Regions from separate parts of the Metabacillus flavus genome, predicted to be linked through region 2. Evidence: a T-box and tRNA genes for the amino acid it is inferred to sense, from the RefSeq annotation. Region 2 holds a T-box; the other regions hold tRNA genes.

Region 1 (5,531 bases), 2.2 Mb from region 2:
AATATCAATTAAATGCATTCCGTCCGCCTTGCACTCTTCTATATAATTCAGCCTCTCAATGGAAGAATGATCATAGTATCGATAATTAGAAGGAGAACGTTCTGCTTTTAGCAGTCCAAGATTTGTATAATGATCAATCGTTCTTTTAGTAACACCGCATCTTTCAGCCAATTCACCAATCTTTAGCTTCTCTTCCCCAACGTGATCACCCCAAACTGTAACGTGATGGTTATGGACTAATTGTATAGGTTACTAGTATGGAAGGCAAGGCAAATGGAGATTGTTAATGGAATGTTCATAAAAGCAAAAAGAAACCTTACAAAACGTAAGATTTCTTTTTAATTTAATCCCCAACAGCATCCTGCTGATTCAAAAGCACAATTTCATCTTCAAGCATTAAACAATCATGGGAATTCAAAAGTGAACCCTTCATATCTTCAGTCAGCCGATCCTTATCGTATCCACAAACAGAAAGCAAATCCATCTCATGCACAGTCTTTTGAGCGTTGACCTCATATGCATCAACCTCATCCTCAATATCCTGTAACTTTCCCCACTCAATATGAGCCCACGTCCGATAAGATTGCTCTGCATCAATAATTGGTTTCACAACCTCCAGAAAATAAGCCACAATGGTCGGCGTATTAAAATCCCCTCGGGAATAGTAAAAATCAAAATTATTCACAAAATGAACCCGGTCCAACTGAGTCCTCGTTAAAGAAGCTTTAACCAGTTCAAATAGCGAAGCAAACATTCGATCATTCTCAATGACAAAGACATGGTCTCCCTGCTCAACTCCTGAGAGAATGTAGGCAGCAGCATTCTTCAAATACGCCTGCGGCTCATCTATTAGGTACAAGATATGCCCGCTTTTATATTCATCTATTTTTTTCTTCATATCCTGAATGGATGTATTCAAGCAAAGGGCTCCTTAAAAAGCAAAGTGTATTCATTTTAATTCTTCCTACCATTCTAACATGTTTGCAAAGAAAAGAATTTAACGAAAGGAAGATTAGGTATATTAACTACATTTATAGAGAAAATGGCCTATGTGTAATTACGATAAGATTAAAGGAAATTTCTTGCTGAAAAAAAAAGACTCCAACGTAATCGTTGAAGTCTTTTTGTGATACCGGTGGCCGGGGTCGAACCGGCACTCCAGAGGAACACGATTTTGAGTCGTGCGCGTCTGCCAATTCCGCCACACCGGCATACAATTTGGAGGCGGCACCCGGATTCGAACCGGGGGTAAAGGAGTTGCAGTCCTCTGCCTTTCCTCTTGGCTATGCCGCCGTACATATGGAGCGGAAGACGGGATTCGAACCCGCGACCCCCACCTTGGCAAGGTGATGTTCTACCACTGAACTACTTCCGCATTTTTCCTCTGTATGTCATTCTATGCAAAAGGAAACGAATCATTTACTTTAAAATAAAAATGGCTGGGCTAGCTGGATTCGAACCAACGCATGACGGAGTCAAAGTCCGTTGCCTTACCGCTTGGCTATAGCCCATCTATGTATGTACTCATTATGTATGTTCATTATACAGCAGCCAATATCTAAAGACAAAAATATGGGGCGACTGATGGGAATCGAACCCACGAATGTCGGAACCACAATCCGATGCGTTAACCACTTCGCCACAACCGCCACATTATCAAATTATATTGGCAGGGGCAGTAGGAATCGAACCCACACCGGAGGTTTTGGAGACCTCTGTTCTACCGTTAAACTATGCCCCTATAAATGGTGGAGGGGGGCAGATTCGAACTGCCGAACCCTAAGGAGCGGATTTACAGTCCGCCGCGTTTAGCCACTTCGCTACCCCTCCACATCAGTGAAGACAGTGCCGGCAAGAGGACTTGAACCCCCAACCTACTGATTACAAGTCAGTTGCTCTACCAATTGAGCTACACCGGCATATAATATTTGTGATATGAACCGTTCCTGCTTGATAAGGTCGCCCAGATCTCAGGGTGTTTAGTCAAGAAGCTGCTCGATCTGTGCGCTGAAGTGATTCCAGGGAGCTTATTCGATCGTGCTCTACCAATTGAGCTACACCGGCATATTATCTAAGTTGATTATGGTGGCTTGGGACGGAATCGAACCGCCGACACATGGATTTTCAGTCCATTGCTCTACCGACTGAGCTACCAAGCCATTTTATTGTTTACGTCAGAACCAAAGTATTTCACTTGCACAATCGCCCAAATCTCAGAAAGCCTATTCAAGCAGCAGCTCGATTTGTGCGCTGATGTTTCGCTTCGCAGCTTATTCGAACGTGCTCTACCGACTGAGCTACCAAGCCATTAAGTTTCGGCTTCCACTAAGCTTCGAATCTCTTCGTCTGCTCCCTCGATCGCATCCTCACGTATTGATATACGCTCCTGTGCTCACTCAGTCGCTTCCTCGACCTTCTCGCTTATTGAAACCCTCTTACATTTTACTTAGATTTGATCGAAAAATCAAATGGCGGTCCGGACGGGACTCGAACCCGCGACCTCCTGCGTGACAGGCAGGCATTCTAACCAACTGAACTACCGGACCATTTTGGTTGCGGGGACAGGATTTGAACCTGCGACCTTCGGGTTATGAGCCCGACGAGCTACCAGACTGCTCCACCCCGCGATAATAAAAAGTATTAAGTTTAGCTATGCTCATAGACAGCGGACTGTCCTCGCCTCAGGAAGTAAAACCAAGCAGCAGCTCGGCGAGTACAACTCGAAGCTTTTTCACGGAAGCATTGCTCGTTGCTCCACCCCGCGGTAATAAAAGTTATTAAGTTAAAATGGTGGAGGATGACGGGATCGAACCGCCGACCCTCTGCTTGTAAGGCAGATGCTCTCCCAGCTGAGCTAATCCTCCATATAGTTTCGGTTTGTGATGAGCGGCGCACTTCGTTGTCGTGTTCGCTCTCTCGACTCCTAGAATTGCTTGCTCCTCCCAACCCTCTTGCAATCATTTTGTTGGGTGATTATAACACCTTTAACTTGCTGCTGATTAAAAACTGTTGGTGACCCGTACGGGATTCGAACCCGTGTTACCGCCGTGAAAGGGCGGTGTCTTAACCGCTTGACCAACGGGCCAGATATTATGGCGGAGAGCGGGGGATTCGAACCCCCGATACGCTTATGACGTATACACGATTTCCAATCGTGCTCCTTCGGCCACTCGGACAGCTCTCCATAATATGGCTCCGCAGGCAGGACTCGAACCTGCGACCGATCGGTTAACAGCCGATAGCTCTACCACTGAGCTACTGCGGAATACCTGCCTGGCAACGTCCTACTCTCACAGGGGGAAACCCCCAACTACCATTGGCGCTAAAGAGCTTAACTTCCGTGTTCGGTATGGGAACGGGTGTGACCTCTTTGCCATAGTTACCAGACAAATTTTAAAAGTGACAAGATTAATTATATAGTTTGAGGAGAAAAAATCAAGACTTTTTTTAATCTTTTTTGTTCACTCAAAACTAGATAACGATTGCTGCACGAGTAAAGCAGCCTTACTTGAATAAAGGTTAAGTCCTCGACCGATTAGTATTCGTCAGCTGCACGTGTCACCACGCTTCCACCTCGAACCTATCAACCTGATCATCTTTCAGGGGTCTTACTCTTGCGATGGGAAATCTCATCTTGAGGGGGGCTTCATGCTTAGATGCTTTCAGCACTTATCCCGTCCGCACATAGCTACCCAGCGATGCCTTTGGCAAGACAACTGGTACACCAGCGGTGCGTCCATCCCGGTCCTCTCGTACTAAGGACAGCTCCTCTCAAATTTCCTGCGCCCGCGACGGATAGGGACCGAACTGTCTCACGACGTTCTGAACCCAGCTCGCGTACCGCTTTAATGGGCGAACAGCCCAACCCTTGGGACCGACTACAGCCCCAGGATGCGATGAGCCGACATCGAGGTGCCAAACCTCCCCGTCGATGTGGACTCTTGGGGGAGATAAGCCTGTTATCCCCGGGGTAGCTTTTATCCGTTGAGCGATGGCCCTTCCATGCGGAACCACCGGATCACTAAGCCCGACTTTCGTCCCTGCTCGACTTGTAGGTCTCGCAGTCAAGCTCCCTTGTGCCTTTACACTCTGCGAATGATTTCCAACCATTCTGAGGGAACCTTTGGGCGCCTCCGTTACATTTTAGGAGGCGACCGCCCCAGTCAAACTGCCCGCCTGACACTGTCTCCCGGCCCGATCAGGGCCGCGGGTTAGAAGTTCAACACAGCCAGGGTAGTATCCCACCAATGCCTCCACCGAAGCTGGCGCTCCGGTTTCCAAGGCTCCTACCTATCCTGTACAAGCTGTGCCAAAATTCAATATCAGGCTGCAGTAAAGCTCCACGGGGTCTTTCCGTCCTGTCGCGGGTAACCTGCATCTTCACAGGTACTATAATTTCACCGAGTCTCTCGTTGAGACAGTGCCCAGATCGTTACGCCTTTCGTGCGGGTCGGAACTTACCCGACAAGGAATTTCGCTACCTTAGGACCGTTATAGTTACGGCCGCCGTTTACTGGGGCTTCAATTCAAAGCTTCGCTTGCGCTAACCTCTCCTCTTAACCTTCCAGCACCGGGCAGGCGTCAGCCCCTATACTTCGCCTTGCGGCTTCGCAGAGACCTGTGTTTTTGCTAAACAGTCGCCTGGGCCTATTCACTGCGGCTCTTCAAGGCTATTCACCCTAAAGAGCACCCCTTCTCCCGAAGTTACGGGGTCATTTTGCCGAGTTCCTTAACGAGAGTTCTCTCGATCACCTTAGGATTCTCTCCTCGCCTACCTGTGTCGGTTTGCGGTACGGGCACCATTTTCCTCGCTAGAAGCTTTTCTAGGCAGTGTGGAATCAGGAACTTCGGTACTTAATTTCCCTCGCCATCACAGCTCAGCCTTAACCAAGGGACGGATTTGCCTATCCCTTGAGCCTACCTGCTTGGACGCGCATATCCAACAGCGCGCTTACCCTATCCTCCTGCGTCCCTCCATTGCTCAAACGGAAAAGAGGTGGTACAGGAATCTCAACCTGTTGTCCATCGCCTACGCCTTTCGGCCTCGGCTTAGGTCCCGACTAACCCTGAGCGGACGAGCCTTCCTCAGGAAACCTTAGGCATTCGGTGGAGGGGATTCTCACCCCTCTTTCGCTACTCATACCGGCATTCTCACTTCTAAGCGCTCCACCAGTCCTTCCGGTCTGGCTTCTCAGCCCTTAGAACGCTCTCCTACCACTGTTCGTAAGAACAGTCCACAGCTTCGGTGATCCGTTTAGCCCCGGTACATTTTCGGCGCAGGGTCACTCGACCAGTGAGCTATTACGCACTCTTTAAATGGTGGCTGCTTCTAAGCCAACATCCTGGTTGTCTAAGCAACCCCACATCCTTTTCCACTTAACGGATACTTGGGGACCTTAGCTGGTGGTCTGGGCTGTTTCCCTTTCGACTACGGATCTTATCACTCGCAGTCTGACTCCCATGGATAAGTCTTTGGCATTCGGAGTTTGACTGAATTCGGTAACCCGATGAGGGCCCCTAGTCCAATCAGT
Region 2 (5,531 bases):
TCAGTACAAAAACCATGGAGCCGATCAGCCATGGAATTGGCATTGAAATCAGCTGAAAACCAATACCGCCAGTCCCTGCAAAAAGCAACGTGATCATAAATGAAACCCACTTATAGTTTTGCATAGCTGCATTCCTTCTTTTCTGAAATTGCATGTTTGTTTCCATTATAAAGTCTTTCCGAACCATATGCGAATCCCGTAAATTGATAGATTCCTGGACTGTTAAGAAAAAACCAACCTAAATCAATGGGATTTCTCTGATTGGAACTTCCAATTATCAGAAATGTTTTTTATTTATTAAACCAGTATTCTTCTATTGAAAAACGTGGCAAAACCTCATACACTAGCTAGTGGAATTGAAAGATTTATACAGAAGGAGGGGTTCGTATGCCGCGTTCCCTATGGCTTCTCGTAATTGGGATGATCATAAATGTAACCGGGGCTTCTTTTTTATGGCCTCTTAATACGATATATATACACGATGAACTGGGAAAATCGCTTACCGTAGCAGGCGTCGTGCTTATGCTGAATGCAGGCGCTAGTGTAATTGGAAATCTGGCGGGCGGGGTTCTGTTTGACAAAATCGGAGGCTATCGCTCGATTTTGCTGGGTATCATCATTACGCTTGCAGCCCTGATTGGAATGATTTTTTTCCATGGCTGGCCGCATTACGTTATTCTGCTTACGATTGTTGGATTCGGATCAGGGATTGTTTTCCCGGCAACCTATGCGCTAGCAGGCAGTGTCTGGCCTGAAGGCGGAAGAAAATCGTTCAACGCGATTTATGTAGCTCAAAATGCCGGAGTAGCTATTGGTTCCGCTTTGGGCGGACTGGTTGCATCGATCTCATTCCAGTGGATTTTTATGGCGAACGGATTGCTCTATGTTCTCTTTTTTTTGGTGGCATTTTTCGGATACCGAAATATTCAGGGGCAAACGATTCATCCAACCGCCTTGGTCACAAAAAAACCAGGCATGAAGGACCGCACGAAATTCACCGCCCTATCCATCCTGTCCATTGCCTACCTGCTTTGCTGGGTCGCCTACGTTCAATGGCAGTCGACGATTGCCGCTCATACTCAAACGCTCAACATTGACCTGAAGCAATACAGTCTCCTCTGGACGATTAACGGACTGATGATTGTCCTTGGACAGCCTTTGCTTTCGGCTTTTGTTAAACGCTTTGCAAAAACGCTCAAGTCCCAGATGCTGATTGGAATGGGAATCTTCATGGTATCCTTCGTCATCGCTGCAGCAGCGGGAGGATTCTCCGGATTCTTGACCGCCATGATTATTTTAACCATCGGAGAAATGCTCGTTTGGCCAGCCGTTCCCACCATTGCAAATGACCTCGCTCCAAAAGGAAGAGAAGGCTTCTATCAGGGATTCATAAACAGCACAGCAACCGCCGGAAGAATGGTTGGTCCTCTGCTAGGAGGAATTTTAGTAGACTTGTACAACATGCCCGTCATGTTTGCCGTGCTGATTGGCCTGCTCGTTATTAGCTTTTTTATTACGATGATATACGACCGCAATATAAAATATCTTTCAAATCAAGACCTTTCCGCCGAAACGGTGAAAGGGTAAATAGAAGCCTGAGATGGATGTTGGATCCTTCTTGGGCTTTTTTGATAGGCGATTGTTTGGGAGTTATGAAATTTTATAGAAAATGGACAAAAATTTTTTGAAGGAAACCAACCAGGTTACAACAAAGTGTAAAACTTGTCCTTTTTGAAATTAAATATTGATTGAAAATAAGGTTAGTTGATGGCGGCGTAAGGCAGGGAGACTCCAGCGGGAGCAGCGGGACAGGTGAGACCCCGCAGTGGCGAAGCCAGGAGGAGGCTCACCGCCCGCCCCGCGGAAAGCGAGCAGCCTGGAGCCGCCACCAACCCTGTGGAACTATTTTCCAACACAAAGAGATGTTTGCGAATTTAGCATTTAGAAGTTTGGCAGGTTACTTACGGAGCAGTTAGTTTAATCAGATATTTCTATCTGTTTAACTCAACTCCAGCTCATGGTATTATAATTAACAGCTTATAAACTTTTAGGCTTTACCTAACAATCGAACGGATGCCGAGAAAAGCCTCCGCCAAAAATATGGAGGTGTAAGAGAATGAATAAACGATGGACAATCGATAAAATTAAAGATTTTGTTGAGAAAAATTCGGATAGCACCCTGCTGTCAACGGAATATCACGGTTTTTCTCAAAAGCTGCAATTTAAATGTGCATGCGGAAGTACCTTTGAAAAAACATTTACAAAATTTAAAAATAATAACCAGCGTAAATGTGACGCATGCCAGCCGCCAAAAGCGTCAAGATAACCTAATGCGAATATATGAAGTGCCGATTTCTATATAAGAGAAGTTGGCACTATTTTGTTTTATAGAAGAAGAGAAGTGGGTTTTTCTACTGCATTATTTGATGAAGGGTTTATTTTTAAATAGGGACTCGGAACAAGACTTGTTTAGGTTGATTGGAGCAGAAGGTGCGAGACTCTTGTGGGAGAAGCGGGAAGGTGAGACCCCGCAGGCGCAAAGCGCCGAGGAGGCTCACCGCCCGCCCCACGGAAAGCGAACACCTGCAGTGGAAATCAACCAGCACTATTCCTATTTTAAGAATGTTAACAACTTTGAAGTAAAGTTTACCACTCTAATTAGTACATTTGTTCGATATAGAAAATAATTCCAATTAATCAGGCGGTTTACCCATTCATTTTGTATAATAGAAATAAAAAAGCCTTTCCCATCCCCGTGGGACCGCCGATCTGCATTTTTTATTCCGCTTTACCAGAATAAAAAAGAAGGAATGGTGGTGTAATTGACAGCTCAAATTTTAATTGCCAGTATCATCGGAGGCATAATGGGGATTGTTAGCCACATGAAAAAAAGGGGGCGTCTTGAAAAACCGAGAATGACGAAACGTTTTATATATCTTGGATTCTATGAAGACTTTGCAGTTGGAACGATCGCGGCCATCATGCTGGTCCTCTCCTCAGAACCGCAATCCTCTTTTCAATTAGTACTGCTATCCATCATCGCTGGATATAGCGGTGAAGCCGTACTAAAAAGCTTTGAATTCTCCACTCAGCAAGAACAGCCTGAAGGTCCCCCAACCAAAAATTGTCCAAGTCACAAGCCGCCTCTCCCTTAAGTAATGCCTCTTTGATGACAGCATTCCCTAAAAAATCGCAACCAGCTTGCATATCCCTCAAATTTTTTATAAAATAGCATTAGAATGAAATAGTCGAACGGTGATAAGGAGCAGTAGTGAACAGGATGCACCATAGAGAGCTGACGGAAGGTGCAAGTCAGCAGCAAATGTTCATGAACTCGCCTTTGAGTTTGCAGATGCGAAATAAATCAGTAGTGTCTGCCGTGCATTCACGTTACGAATGTCAAGCGAGTGTAGTTTGTATACACTAATTTGGGTGGTACCGCGGGAGAAAGCTCTCGTCCCTTTTTATAGGGACGGAGCTTTTTTTATTTTTCACGGCCGCGTACTCGATGTCCGTTCAGCGAAAACAAGGAGGATGTATATGAGTTTCAGTCATAAGAAAATCGAACAGAAATGGCAAAAGCATTGGCTTGCCAACAAAACATTTAAAACAGGTGAGGAACCGAACCGCCCTAAATTTTATGCGCTTGATATGTTCCCGTATCCGTCAGGAGCAGGTCTTCATGTAGGGCATCCGGAAGGATTTACAGCGACAGATATTCTTTCTCGTATGAAACGGATGCAAGGATACAATGTTCTTCATCCGATGGGATGGGATGCATTCGGACTTCCTGCAGAACAATTTGCACTGGATACAGGAAATGATCCGGCAGTATTCACGGAACAGAACATCAACAATTTCAGACGCCAAATCCAGGCACTTGGCTTTTCTTATGATTGGGATCGCGAGGTCAACACGACCGATCCTCATTACTATAAATGGACACAATGGATTTTCCTCAAGCTTTATGAAAAAGGCTTGGCCTATATTGATGAGGTAGCCGTGAACTGGTGTCCGGCACTTGGAACCGTTCTTGCGAATGAAGAGGTCATTGACGGGAAAAGCGAGCGCGGCGGACATCCGGTTGAACGCCGTCCGATGAAGCAATGGATGCTGAAAATTACAGCTTATGCGGATCGTTTGATTGAAGATTTGGATGAAGTAGACTGGCCGGAAAGCATTAAAGAAATGCAGCGCAACTGGATTGGCCGTTCAGAAGGAGCTCACGTTCATTTTGAAGTAGATGGACACGAGGAGAACTTCACCGTTTTCACGACAAGACCGGATACTCTTTTCGGTGCAACCTATGCGGTTATTGCTCCTGAGCATGCGCTGGTGAGCAAGATTGTAACAGCTGATCAAAAAGAAGCGGTAGATGCATATATCAAACAAGTGAAATCCAAGTCTGATCTGGAAAGAACAGATCTTGCAAAGGATAAAACCGGTGTCTTCACGGGTGCATATGCCATCAATCCTGTGAGCGGCGAAAAAATGCCGGTCTGGGTGGCAGATTACGTATTGATCAGCTACGGTACAGGGGCGATTATGGCGGTGCCTGCCCATGATGAACGCGATTATGAATTCGCTGTGAAATTCGAGCTTCCGATTAAAGAAGTCGTTCAAGGCGGCGATGTATCGAAGGAAGCCTACTCCGGCGATGGAGAGCACGTAAACTCTGAATTCCTGAACGGATTAGGGAAAGAAGAAGCGATTCAAAAAATGATTGAATGGCTTGAAGAGAACAGCAAAGGCGAAAAGAAGGTAACATACCGCCTGCGTGACTGGCTATTCAGCCGCCAGCGCTACTGGGGCGAGCCGATTCCAATCATTCATTGGGAAGACGGCACCATGTCCGCTGTTCCTGAAGACCAGCTTCCGCTTGTGCTTCCGAAAACAACAGAAATCAAACCGTCCGGTACAGGCGAATCCCCGCTTGCCAACATTTCGGAGTGGGTGAATGTAACTGATCCTGAAACGGGCAAAAAAGGACGCAGAGAAACGAACACGATGCCGCAATGGGCGGGAAGCTGCTGGTATTACCTGCGCTACATCGATCCAACGAACGAAAACCATCTAGCGGATCCGGAAAAAATCAAACAATGGCTGCCGGTTGATACGTACATCGGAGGAGCCGAGCATGCGGTGCTTCACCTACTTTACGCCCGTTTCTGGCACAAGTTCCTTTACGATATCGGCGTGGTTCCAACGAAAGAGCCGTTCCAAAAGCTGTTTAACCAAGGAATGATTCTTGGTGAAAATAATGAAAAAATGAGTAAATCTAAAGGCAACGTTGTCAATCCGGATGAAGTTGTTGAAAGCCATGGTGCTGATACGCTTCGTCTTTACGAAATGTTCATGGGACCGCTTGAAGCTTCCATCGCCTGGTCTGAAAAAGGACTGGATGGAGCAAGACGCTTCCTTGACCGTGTATGGAGATTGATGATTGAAGATGACGGAAACTTGACTCCGAAGGTTACAAACAGCGGAAACGAGTCTTTAGAGAAGGTATACCACGAAACCGTGAAAAAAGT
Region 3 (5,531 bases), 2.7 Mb from region 2:
CGACTTCGGGTGTTGTAAACTCTCGTGGTGTGACGGGCGGTGTGTACAAGGCCCGGGAACGTATTCACCGCGGCATGCTGATCCGCGATTACTAGCGATTCCGGCTTCATGCAGGCGAGTTGCAGCCTGCAATCCGAACTGAGAATGGTTTTATGGGATTCGCTTAACCTCGCGGTTTTGCAGCCCTTTGTACCATCCATTGTAGCACGTGTGTAGCCCAGGTCATAAGGGGCATGATGATTTGACGTCATCCCCACCTTCCTCCGGTTTGTCACCGGCAGTCACCTTAGAGTGCCCAACTGAATGCTGGCAACTAAGATCAAGGGTTGCGCTCGTTGCGGGACTTAACCCAACATCTCACGACACGAGCTGACGACAACCATGCACCACCTGTCACTCTGTCCCCCGAAGGGGAACCTTCTATCTCTAGAAGTGGCAGAGGATGTCAAGACCTGGTAAGGTTCTTCGCGTTGCTTCGAATTAAACCACATGCTCCACCGCTTGTGCGGGCCCCCGTCAATTCCTTTGAGTTTCAGTCTTGCGACCGTACTCCCCAGGCGGAGTGCTTAATGCGTTAGCTGCAGCACTAAAGGGCGGAAACCCTCTAACACTTAGCACTCATCGTTTACGGCGTGGACTACCAGGGTATCTAATCCTGTTCGCTCCCCACGCTTTCGCGCCTCAGCGTCAGTTACAGACCAGAGAGTCGCCTTCGCCACTGGTGTTCCTCCACATCTCTACGCATTTCACCGCTACACGTGGAATTCCACTCTCCTCTTCTGTACTCAAGTCCTCCAGTTTCCAATGACCCTCCCCGGTTGAGCCGGGGGCTTTCACATCAGACTTAAAAGACCGCCTGCGCGCGCTTTACGCCCAATAATTCCGGACAACGCTTGCCACCTACGTATTACCGCGGCTGCTGGCACGTAGTTAGCCGTGGCTTTCTGGTTAGGTACCGTCAAGGCGCGGGCAGTGACTCCCGCACTTGTTCTTCCCTAACAACAGAGCTTTACGATCCGAAAACCTTCATCACTCACGCGGCGTTGCTCCGTCAGACTTTCGTCCATTGCGGAAGATTCCCTACTGCTGCCTCCCGTAGGAGTCTGGGCCGTGTCTCAGTCCCAGTGTGGCCGATCACCCTCTCAGGTCGGCTACGCATCGTCGCCTTGGTGAGCCATTACCTCACCAACTAGCTAATGCGCCGCGGGCCCATCTGTAAGTGACAGCATAACCGTCTTTTATCTTCGAACCATGCGGTTCGAAAAGTTATCCGGTATTAGCTCCGGTTTCCCGGAGTTATCCCAGTCTTACAGGCAGGTTGCCCACGTGTTACTCACCCGTCCGCCGCTGACCTCCGAAGAGGTCCGCTCGACTTGCATGTATTAGGCACGCCGCCAGCGTTCGTCCTGAGCCAGGATCAAACTCTCCAAAAAATAGTTTGACTAGCTCTTGTTTGTTGCTCTAGAATTAACGTTGGCACTTCGATTTGTTTAGTTTTCAAAGATCATTTGCAAAAATGGAGCGGGTGATGGGAATCGAACCCACGACATCAGCTTGGAAGGCTGAGGTTTTACCATTAAACTACACCCGCATTATTATATGTATACTTCTGGTCGGGAAGACAGGATTCGAACCTGCGACCCCTTGGTCCCAAACCAAGTGCTCTACCAAGCTGAGCTACTTCCCGCAACCGCAAGTTTATATGGCGCGCCCGAGAGGACTCGAACCTCTAACCTTTTGATTCGTAGTCAAATGCTCTATCCAATTGAGCTACGGGCGCATCGGCGACTTATATATAATATCAAATCGTTATTTTTTTGTCAACACTTTTTTAAAAATGTTTTTTGGTGCGGCCGAGAAGAGTCGAACTTCCACGGGGTTGCCCCCACTAGGCCCTCAACCTAGCGCGTCTGCCATTCCGCCACGACCGCATGTTAAGTGAAATAAAGTGCGGGTGAAGGGAGTCGAACCCCCACGCCGTAAGGCGCTAGATCCTAAGTCTAGTGCGTCTGCCAATTCCGCCACACCCGCATATTAAAATGTAAATGGTGAGCCATGAAGGACTCGAACCTTCGACCCTCTGATTAAAAGTCAGATGCTCTACCGACTGAGCTAATGGCTCGGATGGCTGGGCTAGCTGGATTCGAACCAACGCATGACGGAGTCAAAGTCCGTTGCCTTACCGCTTGGCTATAGCCCACTATTCTTAATTCGTCCACAGGAATTTATCCTCTGTACGCATCAAAACTTGTCCGAAAACAATAAATGACCCGTACGGGATTCGAACCCGTGTTACCGCCGTGAAAGGGCGGTGTCTTAACCGCTTGACCAACGGGCCATATTAAAAATAAGATGGCGGAGAAGGAGGGATTTGAACCCTCGCGCCGCTTACGCGACCTACACCCTTAGCAGGGGCGCCTCTTCAGCCACTTGAGTACTTCCCCATCTGTGTACTGCCTAATAAAAATATGGCTCCGCAGGCAGGACTCGAACCTGCGACCGATCGGTTAACAGCCGATAGCTCTACCACTGAGCTACTGCGGAATAACAAATAGCAGACTTTCTTTATTATAGGTAAATTATGACTCAAAGTCAATACTATTATTCAACAATTAAATTATTGAGCCCGTCTCTCAACGACGGCTTTTATAATTTACCATACATACCAACGGTCGTCAACACCTAAATCATCTGTTTAATCCGCCCTCCACACTTTCCGCATACATACTTCTTCGTATCCATTCGCCGTTTGCGTTCAAAGCGCTGAAGACATTCCTTGCATTTATATAAATGAAGCGGCTTTTGGGATTTCAGAGATGGTATAGGCGTACAAAAACGGGGTGCTCCAACCTGTTTCATCAATATCCTGAAGTCCGGATCCCGATGACGGTATCCTTTTCCCTCTAGATGAAGATGGTAGTGGCAGAGCTCGTGCTTAATAATGCCCTCAATCTCCTCTTTGCCATGCTCATCAAGCTGCTTAGGATTGATTTCAATATTGTGGGACGAGAGCATGTATCTTCCGCCAGTTGATCTGAGTCTGTTATTGAATACCGCATTATGGGTAAATGGTTTATTAAAATACTTGGAAGATATTTCTTCGACAAGCATTTGCAGCTGCTGCTGATCCATAGGAATGCAACACCTTTCTCTATTCAGCCTTGTTCAAAGAACAGGACATTTATTCTTTGCATACATTAGCTAATACCCATACTCCATTATAACGATTAAGGAGGTATGAGCAATGCCATCATGGTTAAAAAATCAGATGATGCGTGCTTTTCATGAAAAAAATTGCTATCAGATAAAGCTGCTGAATCAGTGCTGGTATTTTTACAGAAAAAAACACTGCTAATCGGGAGCAGTGTTTTCTCGGTTCTTGAATTTTTTTATTGATCAGACAGCATGGTTAATGAAACTCTTCCTTTATGAACGTCAACTGAGTCTACCCAAACGGTCACAACGTCGCCTACGCTCACAACATCCAGCGGATGCTTTACATACTGCCGGCTCAGTTTTGATATGTGAACAAGACCGTCCTGTTTTACTCCAATATCCACGAAAGCGCCGAAATCAACTACATTCCTTACCGTTCCCTGAAGTTCCAATCCTTTGCTCAGATCCTCAAGCTTTAATACATTTTTCTTCAGCAGAGGCTTCGCAACTTCATCACGGGGATCGCGTCCGGGCTGAACCAATGCATCACATATATCTTTTAGTGTCAGCTCCCCTACGCCAAATTCAGCTGAAGCTTCTTTTATATCCAGGTTCTTTATTTTTTCCTTGAGGCTTTCGCTGCCCAGTTCGTCATACGTAGTATCCAAGTGCATTAACAGCGCCGTTACTACTTTATAGCTTTCAGGGTGAATGGACGTCCGGTCTAGCGGCTGATCTCCATCAATTACCCGAAGGAAGCCTACTGCCTGTTCATATGTCTTTGCACCTAAACGGGGAATCCCTTTGAGCTGGGTTCTGCTTGTAATTTTTCCTAGCTCTTCCCGCTTTTTCACAATGTTTTGAGCAACCGTCTTTGAAAGACCGGATACGTATTGAAGCAGGGCTGGCGAAGCGGTGTTTACGTTCACTCCAACTCTGTTCACCACTGTTTCCACAACAAATGTCAGGGATTCGTTCAGGTTTTTCTGGCTTACATCATGCTGATATTGACCGACGCCAACCGATTTCGGATCAATTTTGACAAGTTCAGCGAGTGGATCCTGAAGTCTTCTCGCAATGGAAACCGCACTTCTTTCCTCTACTTTCAGGTCAGGGAACTCCTCTCTTGCTAAATCAGAGGCCGAGTATACACTCGCTCCGGCTTCATTCACAATAAGATACGCTAAATCTTTTCCGGATTGCTGGATGGCATCGGCTGCGAGCTGTTCACTCTCTCTCGATGCCGTTCCATTCCCGACAGCAATTACTTCAATTTGATAGTCATCAATCAGTTTAAGAATGGTTTGCAGCGCTTCTTCCCGCTTATTAACCGGTGCGTGCGGATAAATTACCCCGATGTGAAGCACCTTTCCGGTTTCACTGACAACCGCAAGCTTGCATCCTGTCCGGTATGCCGGATCCAGACCAAGAACCACCCTTCCTTTCAAAGGAGGCTGAAGCAGCAGGTTTCTTAGGTTTTCCGAAAAGATATGAATAGCCTGTGCATCGGCTTTTTCCGTCAGTTCTTTTCTGATTTCCCGTTCAACAGAAGGCTCAATCAAGCGTTTATAAGCATCCTCAATCGCTTCTTCCATTAGCTGTTTCCCTGTGGTGTGCTTAGAACCAAGCTCCTGTCTGATCAGATAGGCCAGCATTTGGTCAGCAGGGGTTTTCACTGATATGCGTAGGATATCCTCTTTCTCTCCGCGGTTCATAGCCAGTACCCGATGGGGTGCCGCTTTTTGGACAGGCTCCTCATAATCGTAATACATCTCAAAGACATTCTTTTCATCCTTCTCTTTGTCTTTGGCTGCAGTGACAATCATGCCTTTTTTGAACGATTGCTCCCGAATCCACTTTCTATAGGCTGGTTCGTCCGCTATTTTCTCTGCTATGATATCCTTCGCTCCCTGCAAAGCATCTTCCGCTGTTTCGACACCTTTATCAGCATCTATGAAGTCTTTAGCCTTTTGTTCCGGTTTTTCAGAGGCTGGCAGCTGCATAATCCACTCCGCGAGCGGCTCAAGCCCTTTTTCCTTCGCAGCTGTAGCCTTTGTACGTCTTTTTTGTTTGTAAGGTCTGTATAAATCCTCCACCTGCTGAAGTTTTACAGCAGCTGCAATGTCTTTTTTCAGTTCATCCGTTAATTTGCCTTGCTCTTCAATTAAGCGGATTACTTCCGCTTTTCTGCCTTCAAGGTTAAGCATGTATTGCCACGATTCAGAAATGTCTCTGATCTGCACCTCATCCAGCGCACCTGTCATCTCTTTACGGTAACGAGCGATAAAGGGTACCGTGTTTCCTTCTTCAAGAAGGGCAATGACACTTTTCACTTGCTTATAAGGAATTTTCAAGTTTTCAGTCAGTAATTTTAA

Evidence for each region. The T-box of region 2 lies ahead of leuS (leucine--tRNA ligase). A T-box ahead of a tRNA ligase gene usually reads a tRNA of that ligase, here a tRNA-Leu.
Region 1: it encodes a tRNA-Leu, which carries the amino acid that the T-box ahead of leuS (leucine--tRNA ligase) is inferred to sense. The anticodon was not compared.
Region 3: it encodes a tRNA-Leu, which carries the amino acid that the T-box ahead of leuS (leucine--tRNA ligase) is inferred to sense. The anticodon was not compared.

The regions. Positions count from the first base shown of each region.
Region 1 covers NZ_JAGVRK010000001.1:821,294-826,824, reverse strand. Annotated here, with positions in the region: gene J9317_RS04385 (MerR family transcriptional regulator) at 1-171, opposite strand, end outside; gene J9317_RS04380 (MEDS domain-containing protein) at 344-919, opposite strand; tRNA gene J9317_RS04375 (tRNA-Leu) at 1,131-1,211, opposite strand; tRNA gene J9317_RS04370 (tRNA-Cys) at 1,220-1,293, opposite strand; tRNA gene J9317_RS04365 (tRNA-Gly) at 1,301-1,375, opposite strand; tRNA gene J9317_RS04360 (tRNA-Gln) at 1,437-1,511, opposite strand; tRNA gene J9317_RS04355 (tRNA-His) at 1,574-1,649, opposite strand; tRNA gene J9317_RS04350 (tRNA-Trp) at 1,668-1,741, opposite strand; tRNA gene J9317_RS04345 (tRNA-Tyr) at 1,747-1,830, opposite strand; tRNA gene J9317_RS04340 (tRNA-Thr) at 1,847-1,919, opposite strand; tRNA gene J9317_RS04335 (tRNA-Phe) at 2,084-2,159, opposite strand; tRNA gene J9317_RS04330 (tRNA-Asp) at 2,470-2,546, opposite strand; tRNA gene J9317_RS04325 (tRNA-Met) at 2,551-2,627, opposite strand; tRNA gene J9317_RS04320 (tRNA-Val) at 2,789-2,864, opposite strand; tRNA gene J9317_RS04315 (tRNA-Glu) at 3,011-3,085, opposite strand; tRNA gene J9317_RS04310 (tRNA-Ser) at 3,094-3,184, opposite strand; tRNA gene J9317_RS04305 (tRNA-Asn) at 3,191-3,265, opposite strand; rRNA gene rrf (5S ribosomal RNA) at 3,272-3,387, opposite strand; rRNA gene J9317_RS04295 (23S ribosomal RNA) at 3,516-5,531, opposite strand, start outside.
Region 2 covers NZ_JAGVRK010000001.1:2,978,163-2,983,693, reverse strand. Annotated here, with positions in the region: partial or broken gene J9317_RS15200 (AbrB family transcriptional regulator) at 1-43, opposite strand, end outside; gene J9317_RS15195 (MDR family MFS transporter) at 388-1,587, shown strand; gene J9317_RS15190 (hypothetical protein) at 2,117-2,326, shown strand; gene J9317_RS15185 (DUF4257 domain-containing protein) at 2,823-3,155, shown strand; T-box leader at 3,247-3,465, shown strand; gene leuS (leucine--tRNA ligase) at 3,541-5,531, shown strand, end outside.
Region 3 covers NZ_JAGVRK010000001.1:268,418-273,948, reverse strand. Annotated here, with positions in the region: rRNA gene J9317_RS01585 (16S ribosomal RNA) at 1-1,433, opposite strand, end outside; tRNA gene J9317_RS01580 (tRNA-Gly) at 1,518-1,591, opposite strand; tRNA gene J9317_RS01575 (tRNA-Pro) at 1,611-1,687, opposite strand; tRNA gene J9317_RS01570 (tRNA-Arg) at 1,704-1,780, opposite strand; tRNA gene J9317_RS01565 (tRNA-Leu) at 1,846-1,931, opposite strand; tRNA gene J9317_RS01560 (tRNA-Leu) at 1,950-2,031, opposite strand; tRNA gene J9317_RS01555 (tRNA-Lys) at 2,047-2,122, opposite strand; tRNA gene J9317_RS01550 (tRNA-Gln) at 2,126-2,200, opposite strand; tRNA gene J9317_RS01545 (tRNA-Glu) at 2,267-2,338, opposite strand; tRNA gene J9317_RS01540 (tRNA-Ser) at 2,354-2,444, opposite strand; tRNA gene J9317_RS01535 (tRNA-Asn) at 2,470-2,544, opposite strand; gene J9317_RS01530 (SprT family protein) at 2,683-3,132, opposite strand; gene cmpA (cortex morphogenetic protein CmpA) at 3,245-3,355, shown strand; gene J9317_RS01520 (Tex family protein) at 3,390-5,531, opposite strand, start outside.